Regions from separate parts of the Parafilimonas sp. genome, predicted to be linked through region 1. Evidence: riboswitches for the same ligand, from Rfam matches in the RefSeq annotation. Region 1 holds a riboswitch; the other holds the start of a gene.

Region 1 (7,571 bases):
AGGAAGGACGGTATTACGTATGACCTTTTTGTTCCGGCGGGAGATTATAAATTGAAAGACGGAAGGCTTCTTTATTTAACTGATAAAAATTTTGTTGTTTTCAACCCGCTTACCGTGGCTTCTGCGCGCCTGCCGGATAAGGTGATGATAACAAATTTTAAAATGGGCAACAGGTTTTTGTCAATCGATTCTTTAAACAGCCTGCATACAATTACGCTTCAATATAATAACACTTCTTTTTCCATTGAATTCAGCGCCCTGAACTTTACGCCTCAAAACAAGCTGAATTATTATTATATGCTTGAAGACATCGATAAAGCTTATCAGCCTGCTTCTTCACTCAATGAAGCAGTTTATAATTATCTGCCTGCAGGCAATTATACTTTTAAAGTAAAAGCAGAAAACACAGAAGGCCGGGAAACTGCTGTTACAGAACTTCATATAAAAGTAGTTCCGCCTTTTTGGCTTAGCTGGTGGTTTTTTGGATTGATAATCCTGCTGGTTTTTGCTGTGTTTTACTGGATTGACAAAGAGCGGATAAAAAAGATTCAGGCTTTGCAAAAAGTGCGCACGCAAATAGCCAGGAACCTGCACAACGATGTAAATACAACATTAAATCATATAAGCCTGCTGAGTGAAATGGCCAGGATCAAAGCTGATAAAGATCTTGATATGTCAAAAGATTTTATTGAGCAAATAAATACCAAAAGCCGCAGCATGATCGATGGCATGAATGATATGATGTGGACTTTAAACCCTCAGAATGACAGCATGGATAAAACAATCCTGCGCATGAAAGAATATGCGGAGGCCTTACAAAATACTTATCCAGTACAGATACAAATGGAAGTGGATGAAGCCGTTCGTTTATTAAAAACAGATATGAAACTGCGGCATGAAATATTCCTGATATTTAAAAATACCTTGCGCAGCATAGCAGAAACCGGCACCACTACTCCAACATTGATTAATATTGATTATCAAAGCAGGAAAATCTTACTGAAAATTTATAACGGTACGGCTTCATTTAAAAATACAGACACAGAACAAACCATACAACAAATACATGAACGTGCCGGTATTTTAAATGCTGAACTTGATGTTCAAACCGATAAAGGCATATCACTTATACTGCTGGCGCCGGTGCACCAGCAGTAAGTAATAATTGTTACAGCTTTATATTTAACCCGATCAAAAAATTTGTTCCGGCCGCCGGGTAATAATAATTATCGTTAATTAAACCATCCTCATACATATAAGGATAAGTATAGCCATTCGGCTCATACAGTTTATTGAATATGTTGTTTACGGCAACTATAAAATCAATTTGATTAAATAATTTTTTATACAGCGAATAATTCAAACGAAAATCTTCGGTAAAATAATCATTGAGTTTTCGGTTTTCATTTTGGGCATTATCCATGTATTGTTTGCCAACATATTTGCTCACAAAATTCAGTTGCATATTCTTTACAGGAATAAACGTTACAGTTGCGGCCGCAATAGTGTTAGGAGAGAAGGATATATTGGTATTGGAATGTTTAACTGTTATTTGCCCGCCGTTATCCCAATCATCAATATATTCTGTAAAGTGTTTTATTTTATTGCTGCTGAAGGTAATATTACCGCTTGCATTTAACCAGTTGTTAATGGCAATGCCACCCTGCAATTCAATGCCGGCGCGGTAACTATTGGGTACATTTATTCTTGTATAACTGCCTACATCATTTATCTGCCCCGTTTGAACAAGCTGGTTTTTATATAACATGTAATAGAAAGTCGCAGACAAATTATATTTATTCTTTTTTCGTTCTATAGCAGCTTCAAAATCATGCAATGTTTCTGCGGTTGGCTGTTGCTGCAGGCTTGCTTCAAAATCATCGCGGTTAGGTTCTTTATGTGCCAGGGCATAACTCAGGTAAGCATTCCAGCCGTTATAATTATAATTAATGCCGGCCTTGGGATTAATAAAGTTGAATTTTCTTTTTATAAATAGATCATGATTGTCTTCAAAACCTTCCATGTTATGCATTACATGGCGATATTGAACATCGGCAAACGTGTTCCATTTTGTATCAAGGCTATGCATCCATTTCGCATAGATATTGGCATCTGTTTTCCTTGCAGGTAAATTATAATATTTATAATCGTTTGGAACTTTTGCTTCACTCCAGGTTATTTTGCCATAATGTTTGCCATCATATATATTCCAGCTTCCGCCAATGGTTAATTCATCTTTTTGCGTTTTATATTGAAGTGAAAGTATCTGTCCGTAAAAATAATTATCGAGCCAGCGCTGCCTTACAAGATCGGTAACAACTGTATCACTCAATCCATAATCGCCGAGGTTTTCACCCGCTTTATATTCTTCATAATAACCTTTGCCACGAACTAAAAAGAATGCAGTATTGAATTTTAATTTGCTGCTGAATGAATGATCATAAAATAACTGGTAATGTGTTTGCGTATAATTATCTGTTTGGTCGCTGTAAGGCGTTCCCGGTTTTTCCATGCCTGCGGGATTATACCGCCTGTTGGTTTTTAAGCTATCCTGCGGCACACCATACCATGCCTGGTATGTTTTTTCTTTGCCTGAAAAAATATTTAAGCGCAAACTGTTTTTATTGCCGACATAGGCCGCCGATGTATAAAAGGAAGTAAGCTTGCTTGCTGCCCTGTCAATATAGCCATCGCTTGCAATGCGGCTCAATCTTGCATCAAGCGTAAAATGATTGCCAAGCAAACCGCTTCCTAAACGTATTGTATTTTTCCATGTGTTAAATGAGCCAAAGCCGTTATCTGATTCAGCATAAGCTTTCCTGTTTACTTCATTGGTGCTTATATTGATCGTTCCACCAAAAGCACCGGAGCCATTGGTGGAAGTGCCCACGCCGCGTTGTATTTGTATTGAATTGGCCGAGGAAACAAAATCAGGCAGGTCAACGAAGAAGGAGCCCAGGCTTTCCGCATCATTAAAAGGAATGCCATTCAGTGTTACATTTATTCTTGTTGCATCCGTTCCGCGTATGCGGATGCCTGTATAACCAACGCCATTACCCGCATCAGTTGTGGTGGTTACTGATGGCGTTTGGTTGAGTATAAAAGGTAAATCCTGCCCGAGATTAATTTTGGCTATCTCATCTTTCGTAATATTGGTTTTGGTGAAGGGCGCTTTGTCTGATGCTCGCACAGCGCGTACTTCAAGCGGTTCAAGATAGGCGGAAGCTTCGGCAAGCATAATATGCAGCCTTGTATTTTGCGGTGCCGTAATAATTGTATCAAACGTTTGTTTGCCCACATATTCAATAACCAGCTTATAATTCAAAGAAGGGTTCAGGTTTGAAAAATTGAATGATCCGCTTTCATTTGTAAGCGCTGATAGCCTGGAATTTTTTGTACTGATAATAACTGTAGAGCCATTCAGCGGGCTGTTGTTTTTATCGGTCACTGTGCCGCTGATGTTCTGCGCCGATGTTGCAAAAAGGATGTTTAAGAATGCAACTGTTCCCAAAAATTTTTTCATTTTCTTCAAAATTTAATTTCACAGATGGGAACAAGGAATAATGCTATAGGATGTGCAGCTGTAAGTGAAGCTCACCTTCCCTTCGCAGGTATTACCCTGTTCAGGTTCAACGGGTGTAATCTCAGCCTTCCTGTTTTGGAAAGCACCCCGGGATTTTATAAAGCCTTACGGTTTTAAACCGTAAGGTATTGAGCCGCGAAATTATAGAGAAATTTTAAATTAGTGTGTAACCTTTTTGCGGGATCTTCGTTTCATTCAAAAACCAAATCATGCAAAAGATAATTCTTTGCCTGCTCCTTGTGGCAACAGGCTTTACTTTAAATGCGCAGAATGTAGTGCGCGATGCAAATGCGCAGGTCAGGAATGTAGGTACTTTTACAAAGATTGATATTTCAAGCGCTATCAATTTATATCTCTCCCAGGGTAGCACGCAGGGTGTTGCTGTAAGCTCAACCGACCCGGATGCAATAGGTAAAATAAAAACAGAAGTAAGGAATGGCGTGCTTAAAATTTTTGTGCAGAACGGCGCCTGGAACGGCTGGAACTGGAGTAATAAACATTTAAAAGCCTATATAACTTTTACCACGCTCGAATCGCTGAATGTGAGCGGTGCCTGTAACGTGGAAATAACCGATCCTGTTAAAGTGGGTGATTTAAAGCTGGAGCTTTCCGGTGCCAGTAATTTATATGGGAGCATAAAAGGCAACAATATAAAATTTGAGTTAAGCGGTGCTTCTAATGCAAAAGCGAATTTTACGGCAGCTTCATTTGATCTTTCTCAAACCGGCGCCAGTAATTTTAAAGGCACAATAAACAGCGGCAAAACAAGTTTGGATATGAGCGGCGCATCTGTTACAGATGTTAATGGTACTGCCACTGATCTTATAGTGGATGCAAGCGGCGCCAGTAATTTCAAAGGCGGTGATTTAACGGCTGAAAACTGCCGGATTGAAGCAACAGGCGCATCATCTGCCAGCATTAATGTAAACAAAGCCATACAGGCCACGGCAAGCGGCGGCAGCAGCATTCGTTATTCCGGGGCGGCTAATATTACTAATCTTGATGTAAGCGGCGGATCAACTGTAAAAAAGAAAAGCTAATATCTTAAATAAAGTTTTGCCCGATAATAATACCGTCTTATATTTGCACCCCGATTTACAAGTTCTTAGATTTAATTAAACTTATATATCGCGAGGTAGAGCAGCGGTAGCTCGTCGGGCTCATAACCCGAAGGTCGGAAGTTCGATCCTTCCCCTCGCAACTTTTGAAGCCTTACAGCAATGTGAGGCTTTTTTGTTTTAGATAAACCCAAACATGTATACTGTATATATTTTATATTCTTTGCAGCACAGAAAAATATATATAGGTTTTACAACAGATATTGCTGCAAGGTTTTTATCACATAATCAACTTGGTAAAAAGGGCTGGACAATAAAATACCGGCCCTGGCAGATAATCCACACAGAAGTTTTCAACACAAAACAGCAAGCACTTTTAAGGGAAAAAGCGTTAAAGACAGGCAGAGACAGAGAATGGATTTGGGATGAATTTATTGCCAATCTGCAATTATAATAATTGAGATAGGGCTCATATCCGCCGTGGCGGACGGAAGTTCGATCCTTCCCCTCGCAACTTTTGAAGCCTTACAGCAATGTGAGGCTTTTTTGTTTTAACGAAAACCAGCACGGGCAAAGAAATCCTCGCCTGGTTCAATTTTATATATTAATTGAGCCAGGCGGGGATAAATTATATGCTTTTGACTTAATTATTTCATCGCCTTCCAGGCATTGATCAAGCCATTGGTAGAAGAATCATGTGAAGTGATCTTATTATTATTTTCCAGTTCTGGTAACACTTTTGAAGCAAGCTGTTTGCCTAATTCAACACCCCACTGATCAAAACTGAAAATATTCCAGATAATACCCTGAACAAAAATCTTATGCTCATATAAAGCAATAAGATTGCCCAGGGTTTTAGGCGTTATCTCTTTTATTAAAAATGAATTGGTGGGTTTATTGCCTTTAAACACTTTAAAGGGAAGAAGCCTTTTTATCTCTTCAGGCGATTTGCCTTCTTTCGTTAATTCTTCCCGTACTTCTGCTTCATCTTTTCCTTTCATCAAGGCTTCTGTTTGCGCAAAAAAGTTACTTAACAATTTCACATGGTGATCGCCAACGGGATTGTGCGAAATAGCAGGTGCAATAAAATCGCAGGGTATTAACAATGTTCCCTGGTGTATAAGCTGGTAAAAGGCATGCTGCCCGTTGGTGCCGGGTTCTCCCCAAATTACAGGGCCTGTGGCGTAATTGGTTTCGCTGCCATTGCGGTTTACATACTTGCCGTTACTTTCCATATTGCCTTGCTGAAAATAAGCGGCAAACCGGTGCATATATTGATCGTAAGGCAGAATGGCTTCCGTTTGGGCTTTGAAAAAATTGGTGTACCATATACCAATCAATGCCATCAATACAGGTATATTTTTATCAAAGGCAGTTGTTTTAAAATGCACATCGGTTTCATAGCCGCCTTTTAAAAGTTCTTCAAAATTATTGTAGCCGATAGTTAGGGCAATGGATAAACCGATAGCGCTCCATAAGGAATACCTGCCGCCTACCCAATCCCAGAACTCGAACATATTGGCAGTATCAATACCAAATTTTTTTACCTCCTTTTCGTTGGTGCTTAAGGCTGCAAAATGTTTTGCAACATGCTGCTCATCTTTTGCAGATTGTAAAAACCATTCACGCGCTGTATGTGCATTCGTCATGGTTTCCTGCGTGGTGAATGTTTTGGAAGCAATTAAAAACAGCGTTTCTTCCGGCGTAATTTTTTTAAGTGTTTCAACTATATGTGTGCCATCAATATTGCTTACAAAATAGGGTTGGATGCCTTCAATCCAATAAGGTTTTAATGCTTCGGTAACCATTACAGGCCCAAGGTCGCTGCCGCCAATCCCAATGTTTACAATGTATTTTATTTTCTTGCCTGAATAGCCTTTCCATTCGCCACTGTGTATCTTTTCACAAAATGCTTTCATCTGTTGCTGTACACGCAGCACATCAGGCATCACGTCTTTGCCATCGCTTAAAACAGGTTCACCGCTAAAATTTCTTAATGCTGTATGCAGCACCGAGCGGTTCTCTGTTTCGTTTATCTTGTCGCCATTAAACATTTCGGTAATGGCTTCTGTTACTTTACAATCGTCTGCAAGCTGCAGCAATAATTGTAAAGTTTTCTGTACGATTATATTTTTAGAATAGTCGAATAAAATATCTCCAAATTTTATTGAGAATTTATTAAAGCGGTCTTCATCCTCAGCAAAAAGACGCTTCATAGTCATATTACGCATTTCTTCACTCTGGTGCTTGGTAAGTAACAGCCAGGCCTGCGTATTGGCCGGATTTATTTTCGGTAACATTTCGTGTTAATTTAATTTATCATTTAATTATAAATGGTTGATTATTTCAACCACTTCATCTATCATTGTTCGATTTATATCCAGGTGGGTAACCATCCTTACCTGCGTTTTTGAAATTGCAATAGCAAGTATATTATTTTTTTTAAAATGCGCCGATAATGTTTCTGCGGTATACCTGCCTTTCACTTCAAAAATTACGATGTTGGTTTCTACGGGAAATATTTCACTAACAAAATCTTTTTGCCGCAAAGCTTCCGCTATTTTTTGTGCATGCGTATGATCATCCTTTAATCTTTCAATATTATTTTCCAATGCATAAATACATGCTGCGGCAAGATAGCCTGCCTGGCGCATGCCGCCACCAAATACTTTTCTTACTCTTCTTGCTTTTGCAATAAAATTTTTTGTGCCAATGAGCAGGCTGCCAACAGGAGCGCCTAACCCTTTACTTATACAAATGGAAATACTGTCAAAAATTTCTCCATATTCTTTTGGCGAATTTTCTTTGGCAACAATTGCATTAAACAAACGGGCACCATCTAAGTGTAACATTAAATTATTGGCATCACATATTTTTCTTATGGCTTCAATATCTTCAAAGTTGTAGCAGCTTCCTCCGCCGCGGTTAGC
Region 2 (7,571 bases), on a different contig from region 1:
CTTTGCCGCTTCTATCAATGTAGGCATAGAGCGGCGCTGGTTGCCCATCTGGATATGTTTGCCATATTTTGAATATGCCTGTGATATCAGCTCGCCTTCATGCGGGTTTTGGCCACAAGGTTTTTCAACATACACATGTTTACCATTTTGTACGCCTAAAATTGCCGCCGGCGTATGCCAGTGATCGGGTGCAGCTACTGCCAGCGCATCAAAATCATTTTGCTTAAGCAGCTTCCTGATATCTTTTATAACAGTGGGTTTGCGCGGTGCATCTTTTAACGCATCAAGGCCGTTTTTAATGGCGCCATCTTCCACATCACATATATAAGCCACTTCAACATTAGGCAATGAAGCAAACGATTTTGCAAGATAACTGCCCCGGCTGTTAACGCCCATTACGGCTAAAACAACTTTATTACTGGGTGCATTTTTTCCAAATACCGGGAAGTTTAAAATAGTAATTCCTGCAGCAGCGGCAGATGTGTTTTTGATAAATTTTCTTCTGTTCATAATTGCAAGCTTATGCGCTAAAGATAATGAACAGTTGATAGATGGCAAGAAGAGGATCGGTTGATAAGTGATTAGTAATGCGTGGTTTGAAATGTAATATTCAATACTCCATGTTCAATATACAATGCTCAACCTGCAATGGTTTTATAATTGAACAGGCGTATTGTTTTGTTGAATATTGAACATTTTTCTAAAAACAATTTAATAAATGAAACTTGCAGCCAGAAATCGCTCTTTAAAAACCGGTTTTAACTCAATGTTTCATGCCTTTAATTTGTTTGTTTTAATATTGCACCGTTTCAGGCCAATGCAGAAAACATCCTCAGAATAATAAAAAAATGAAATTCATAATGCATCTGTCAGGCCCTGAATGAATAAAAGACTGTAGCGTTAGGTTGCTGGTCAACAAAAAATAAAAGTGAATGGCAAAGAATTTATTGATAGTGGAAAGTCCGGCAAAGGCCAAAACCATTGAAAAATACCTTGGCAGCGATTTCGAGGTAAAGAGCTCATATGGGCATATCCGTGACCTTGAAAAAGATGACATGGGTATTGATATAAAACATAATTATTCCCCCCGTTATATTATTCCGGAAGACAAACAAAAAGTTGTAAAGGAATTAAAATCTGTTGCAAAAAAAGCCGGTGAAGTTTGGCTGGCAACGGATGAGGACCGTGAAGGGGAAGCGATAAGCTGGCATTTATGCGAAGTACTTGGACTGGATCCTGTAAAAACAAAGCGCATCGTTTTTCATGAAATAACAAAACCCGCCATTCAAAGGGCGGTGCAGCATCCGCGCACGGTGGATATGAATTTAGTGGATGCGCAACAGGCAAGAAGAATTTTAGACCGCATTGTTGGTTTTGAAATAAGCCCTGTATTATGGCGCAAAATGAGTATGCGCAATTCTTTAAGCGCGGGCCGTGTACAAAGTGTGGCCGTGCGTTTAATTGCTGAAAGGGAAAGGGAAATAAATGCTTTTGAACCGGTAAGCAGCTTTAAAATTGAAGCTGTTTTTAGCGGGCAGGATATCAATAATAAAAATGTAAGTTTTAAAGCTGAAGGCAGCCGCCAGAAAAATGCAGAAGATGCTGAAACGTTTTTGCAAAGCTGTGTAGGCGCCAATTATAAGGTAAGTGATATACAGGTGAAGCCCGCAAAAAAATCTCCCGCGGCGCCATTCACCACATCCACTCTGCAACAGGAAGCAAGCCGTAAACTGGGTTACAGCGTGAGCAAAACAATGCTGCTCGCCCAAAAACTATATGAAAGCGGTAATATTACTTATATGCGTACGGACAGTGTGAATTTAAGTGACACTGCATTGAATGATATTCATTCAAACATCAGCAAACAATATGGCGATAAATATTTGCAACCACGCAAATTCAGGAATAAGAATGAAAGTGCGCAGGAAGCGCATGAGGCGATCAGGCCGACCTATATGGAAAATACAAGTGTTGACGATAGTGATACAAAACGTTTGTATGAATTAATATGGAAGCGCACTATCGCCAGCCAGATGAGTGATGCCGAACTTGAAAAAACAACAGCAAAGATTGCTATATCAACCAATAACCAGGAATTGTCGGCGCAAGGTGAAGTGTTGAAATTTGACGGCTTTCTTAAAGTTTACATGGAAGACAAGGATGAAGAAGATGTAACGGAAGAAGATGCGGAAGGCATGTTGCCGCAACTTAGCGTGGGCCAGTCGTTAACGCTTAATCAAATGCAGGCCATTGAACGTTTTACAAGGCCAGCACCAAGATATACGGAGGCTTCGCTTGTAAAGAAGCTGGAAGAGCTGGGCATTGGCCGGCCTTCTACTTATGCGCCCACAATATCAACTATCTTAAAACGCGGTTATGTGGAGAAGCGCGACAAAGAAGGCGTTTTGAGGAATTACCGTGTATTGGTTTTAAAGCAGGATAATATCAGCAAGAAAACAGAAAGTGAAACCACCGGCGCAGAACGTTCTAAATTATTTCCCACTGATCTTGGTTTGGTAATAACAGATTTTTTGGTGGAGTATTTTTCTGACATAATGGATTACGGCTTTACTGCAAAGTTGGAAGATGAGTTTGATGAAATTGCAGAAGGTAAAAAGCAATGGGAAAAAACTATTGATGGCTTTTATAAACCATTTAAAAAAGATGTTGAACACACACTTGAAAATGCAGAACGCATAAAAGGTGAAAGAGAATTAGGCGTGGATGAAGCATCCGGAAAAAAAGTGGTTGCACGTATGGGGCGTTATGGGCCAATGGTACAGATTGGCGATGTGAACGATGAAGATAAACCTCGCTTTGCAAAACTAAAGCCCACGCAAAGTATTGAAACCATCAGCTTTGATGAAGCGATGGAGTTATTCAAGCTACCTAGAAATTTAGGACAGTTTGAAAATGAAGATGTAACGGTAAACATCGGCAGGTTTGGGCCTTTTGTTGCGCACAATAAAAAATTCTATTCTTTAAGTAAGGAGTACGATCCTTACAGTATAACACTGGAAGAAGCCATTCCTATTATAAAAGAGAAGCGGCAGGCAAAAGAAGAACGTACGATAAAGGTTTTTGAAAAAGAAAAGATACAGGTGCTGCGTGGCCCTTACGGTCCTTATTTAAAAGTGGGATTGCGTAATTATAAGCTTACCAAAGAGCAGCAGGAACGCGCCGCAGATTTAACGGTTGAAGAAGCCAAAAAGATTATTGAAGAATTAAAAGCTAACCCGCCAAAGAAATCTGCGAGAAAAAAGAAGAAATAGTTTTACGGTCATTCTATCCGGTATAATTCAGCAAACTGTGCTGGCTTGCCGTAAATACATCCCTGAAGATTCTTTCTATTTCTGTTTTACCGTTTATTGCAGATAACCCGCAATAAGGATAAACAGCGGCAACGCGGGCCCGGCATTCTTTTACAAGCCGGGCGCTTAGGTTACTAATATTATTTAGCGTTTTTACCGGGATATTTTTCTTTATCAAAAGCTCATTCCACGCAGTTGCAGCAGTTTCATAGAATTTTGTGCGAAGCATTTCAATCTTGTTGCTGGCATCTCCAATTAATTTATTTGAATAATCATACTGCCTTATTGTAATCTTTTTTAATTGCCGTCTTTTATTTATGACGGCATTTGCTTCTTCTAACAAATGACTTGTCATTCCAAGCGTATTTACGGCAAGCGTTAATTCTGCGAACTGCAAAAAAGGGAATAGAAAAACAGCATCGTTATGTGTGACTGTTTCAGCATTAATAATAAATGATCTTTCATTCGGCACATATAAATTTTCAACAGAAAAACTATGGCCTGCCGTTGCTTTAAGGCCGGGCGTATGCCAGTCTTCAATAACCTTTACTTCACTTCTTTTAAAAAAAAATGATTGAATTAAGTGCTGATTATTTTTATCCAATACCGGCTTACCATCTTTATCAATAATGCAATTAGCAGTAAAATGTGTAAGATGCGGTGCTCCGGTTGCATATTTCCAATAACCGTTTATTATATAACCATCATCTGTAATAGCTGCCTTGCCGGTTGCAGCACCACTGCCGCCAAAGCAAACTTTTTGTTTGCTGAATATTTGTTTTGCTATTTTTTTATCAATATAACCAACAAATAAATTGGCGCCGGCACATAAGGTAACCGTCCAGCCAAGACTGCCATCAATATATGCAAGCTGCTCTTCCAAAAGCAAAGCATCGGGCAAACTCAATTCAAGGCCGCCATATTCTTTCGAAACAAAAATTTTAAACCATTCATATTTATAAATAAGGCTTAATTGTTCCGGCTGCAATGCACTTTTTTTATCTGCAACAGCAGCATACTTTCTTAACGCTGCGATTGTTTTTTTATCAAATGCTTTGTTCTTCATTGATTATCTTTTTCCATTTAAAATATCCTTGTATGGCAATTACAAAAAGAAAAACCGTAAGCAATGCATAAAGCGGTAATTCTTTATAAAACAAAAGTGGTATGGCAAAGACATTGCTTATATTAAGCCATATCCAGTTTTCAAGCTTTCGTTTTGCAAGCAGCCACATGCCTGCCCATGCTGTAGCACTTACCCACGCATCAAATAAAGGTACCTGTGAATCGGTAAAATTTTTAAGGATGAGATAAAGGAAGATGAATGCTGCTATAACAATAGCGACTGTTATTTTTTTATCTTTTGCATTTGATGTTGTAACAGGCAACGGCGGTTTATCTTTCCTGTAAATCCATAGCCACCAGCCCCAGGTACTCATAATGAGATAATAAATATTTAAAGCACTTTCAGCATATAAGCCAACCGTGTAAAAAAGATAAATAGTAATTATTACAGAAATAATACCCGCAGGATACAACCATATTTTATTAGCTTTTGCAAACAAAACTTCAGCTACGCCAAAACCAACACCCAGCCATTCAAGCCAGCCTGTTTGTTTTATCTGCTCCCACAAAATATTAAGCCATTGAATTAAATTCATACATCTGTTTGGTTATACAGGAATGCATACAATAACAGACGATTCTATTCCCTGCGCCGGCATTACCCGTATCAGGTTCAATGGGTATAATCTCAGCCTGTAATTATCCGGTTAAACCGAAGGCACCCCGTAGTGATGAGGCACGAATATAAATGATAAACAGAATGGCCCGGCATACAATTTTTTCAATCCGCAAACTGTTATATTATATAAGAAGAATATTGTTTTTTAATTTATACACAGATGTTATTTATTTTATCTTTAAATTAAAGTTAGCGATGTTAGTTTGTGCCTGATTTATGCATCAAAACGCTGAAATATCTGCATTGCTCACATTGATTGATGATCCCGATGAAGAAGTTTTTTCTACGGTGAGCACACGCATTGTACATTATGGAAAAGGTATTATACCCAATCTTGAAAATCTTTGGGAAAATACATTAAGTGAGGCTGTGCAGGAACGTATTGAAATGATTATTCATAAGCTGCACTACTCAGACCTTGTACGTGATTTAACCGAATGGCGTGATAGCGCGTATCATGATCTTCTGTTTGGTGCATTGCTGGTTGCACGCTTTCAATATCCGGATCTTCAAACTTCACCTGTGATCCAGGAGATAGAAAAAATAAGGCGCAATGTATGGCTTGAATTGAATAGTTTTCTCACGCCGCTGGAGCAGGCCAATGTAATTTCAAGCATCGTTTATAATTATTATAACCTGAAAGGCGCAGAAATTGCCTATAAAAATCCCGACGATTTCTTTATGCATAAAGTGTTGCAAACACGGAAAGGCAACACTCTTTCAAACGGCATATTATATCTTGTACTGGCCGAATTACTTGCTATTCCTGTAAAAGCCATTAATATCCCGCAACAGTTTGTACTTGCTTTTTTTAATGAAGATTATGATGCCGGCACTTACAATGGCAACCCGCAAAAGAAAATACATTTTTATGTAGACGCCACTTCCGGCCAGCCTTTTACGCACAAGGATATTGAGAACTATTTCAAGCGTATGAGTGTGCCGCCGGCACCTTCTTATTTTAAGCCTATGAATGCTGTTCGTGTAATACAGGTTTTACTTGAAGAACTGGCCCGTTGCTTTGATGAACCGGCCAAAATGTATAAACATAATGAGTTGCTTCAGCTCTCCGATTTGTTGTCTGAATAAAAGATAAGTCTTAGTTTTTCCAAACAATTTTTTCTTCCAAAGGAATGATGCGGCTACCTTTTTTTATATCACTATCGGTATAACCAAGATAGATTAAGCCAATCATCTGGTCTTCGGCCTGTAAGCCTAAAAAAGTTTTCATAGCATCATGAAATGTAATGCCGCCGGTGCTCCATAAAGCCGCGATATTTAAAGAAGCAGCACCAAGCAAAAGATTTTGCACGGCAGCAGCAACAGCGCATATTTCTTCAACCCTTGTAATTTTCGGATTGTTGCCACGCTTCATATAAACAGCAATTATATGCGAGCAGTGATCGCCGTTATGCAATATCTTTTCATACTTCGCTGTTTCAAATTTTCCAGCAGGCACATTTGTTTTATATAGATCTGCATGGTCTTTACAAAATTGCTGCACGGCATTGCCTGCAAAAACAACAAAGCGCCAGGGTTCTGTGTGGGCGTGTGTAGGTGCCCAATCGGCGAGCTTTAATAAATCATTGATAACAGCATCATCAATCTTTTTTCCATTCATCAGCATGGGTTTGCAACTGCGCCTGTTTTTTATAATGTTTTCTATTATTTCAAAATTCATACAACGAAAATAGCGGCTTGATAATAAGATAATTTTATGCAGGCGTTAATTTCTGCAATTCGTAAATTAAATGCATTCAATATATAAGTGGGTGTAAACTATATCAGGTGTAATATGGCTGTATCATCCAGTAAACTACCGGTCCTGAAACTGCCACATAAAACCACAAGGGCCAGGTGATACGGGCAAGTTTTTTATGTTTGGGATACTCTGCTGTTAGAGCACGATAAGCCGTAAACAAAATAAACGGCAAAATAATGCCCGCTAAAAATATATGCGTTAAAAGGATGATAAGATAATAGGGTCTTGAATCACTTACAGCAGCTTTCTCGGCATCACTTAAAATACCATTATGATCTGCATCGCCATAAATGGCTTCTCCGGCCAATAAATGATGCGCTATATAGGAAACCAAAAACACTACAGATAAAATAAGCGCTGCGAGCATAAGCCGTTTGTGCAAAATATAGTTTGAGCTTTTTACAGCAATCAAAGCAATTAAGAGCAATACAGCGATGATAGAATTAATGACAGCATTGGCCAGGGCAAAAATGTGAATATCAAACCCTAAATCAACATCAATTTTAAACTTTGCCAAAAAGCTGACAGCAGCAAATATTACAATAGAAAATGTAATGATAAGCCAGGTTGCTTTTTTATCATTTTTGTGTATTACCGGCTGAGGTAGTTGGTTCATCTGTATTTTTTTTACGGAATATTAAACGCGTTACTAGTATAGTTGCCACAACTGCTATAACAAAAAATATAGCCATTAAAGCAGGATCGAATGGAAGTTTCTGCGGATTGTCATCTGCAGCCAGCATCAATAACCCAA

The links. A riboswitch is a leader RNA that binds a small molecule or an ion and turns the genes downstream of it on or off. The one in region 1 is predicted to bind thiamine pyrophosphate.
Region 2: another riboswitch for thiamine pyrophosphate. It lies ahead of pnuC (nicotinamide riboside transporter PnuC); the one in region 1 lies ahead of ACTHN6_RS20435 (TonB-dependent receptor).

What each region holds. Positions count from the first base shown of each region.
Region 1 covers NZ_JBQCIT010000057.1:41,780-49,350, reverse strand. The annotation lists gene ACTHN6_RS20440 (ligand-binding sensor domain-containing protein) at 1-1,158, shown strand, start outside; gene ACTHN6_RS20435 (TonB-dependent receptor) at 1,169-3,523, opposite strand; TPP riboswitch at 3,584-3,683, opposite strand; gene ACTHN6_RS20430 (head GIN domain-containing protein) at 3,793-4,623, shown strand; tRNA gene ACTHN6_RS20425 (tRNA-Met) at 4,713-4,784, shown strand; gene ACTHN6_RS20420 (GIY-YIG nuclease family protein) at 4,838-5,095, shown strand; gene pgi (glucose-6-phosphate isomerase) at 5,289-6,941, opposite strand; gene ltaE (low-specificity L-threonine aldolase) at 6,969-7,571, opposite strand, start outside.
Region 2 covers NZ_JBQCIT010000055.1:146,960-154,530, reverse strand. The annotation lists gene ACTHN6_RS19960 (Gfo/Idh/MocA family protein) at 1-510, opposite strand, end outside; gene topA (type I DNA topoisomerase) at 933-3,272, shown strand; gene ACTHN6_RS19950 (acyl-CoA dehydrogenase family protein) at 3,286-4,377, opposite strand; gene pnuC (nicotinamide riboside transporter PnuC) at 4,358-4,972, opposite strand; TPP riboswitch at 5,003-5,112, opposite strand; gene ACTHN6_RS19940 (transglutaminase family protein) at 5,272-6,144, shown strand; gene ACTHN6_RS19935 (nitroreductase family protein) at 6,155-6,736, opposite strand; gene ACTHN6_RS19930 (DUF420 domain-containing protein) at 6,840-7,433, opposite strand; gene ACTHN6_RS19925 (SCO family protein) at 7,396-7,571, opposite strand, start outside.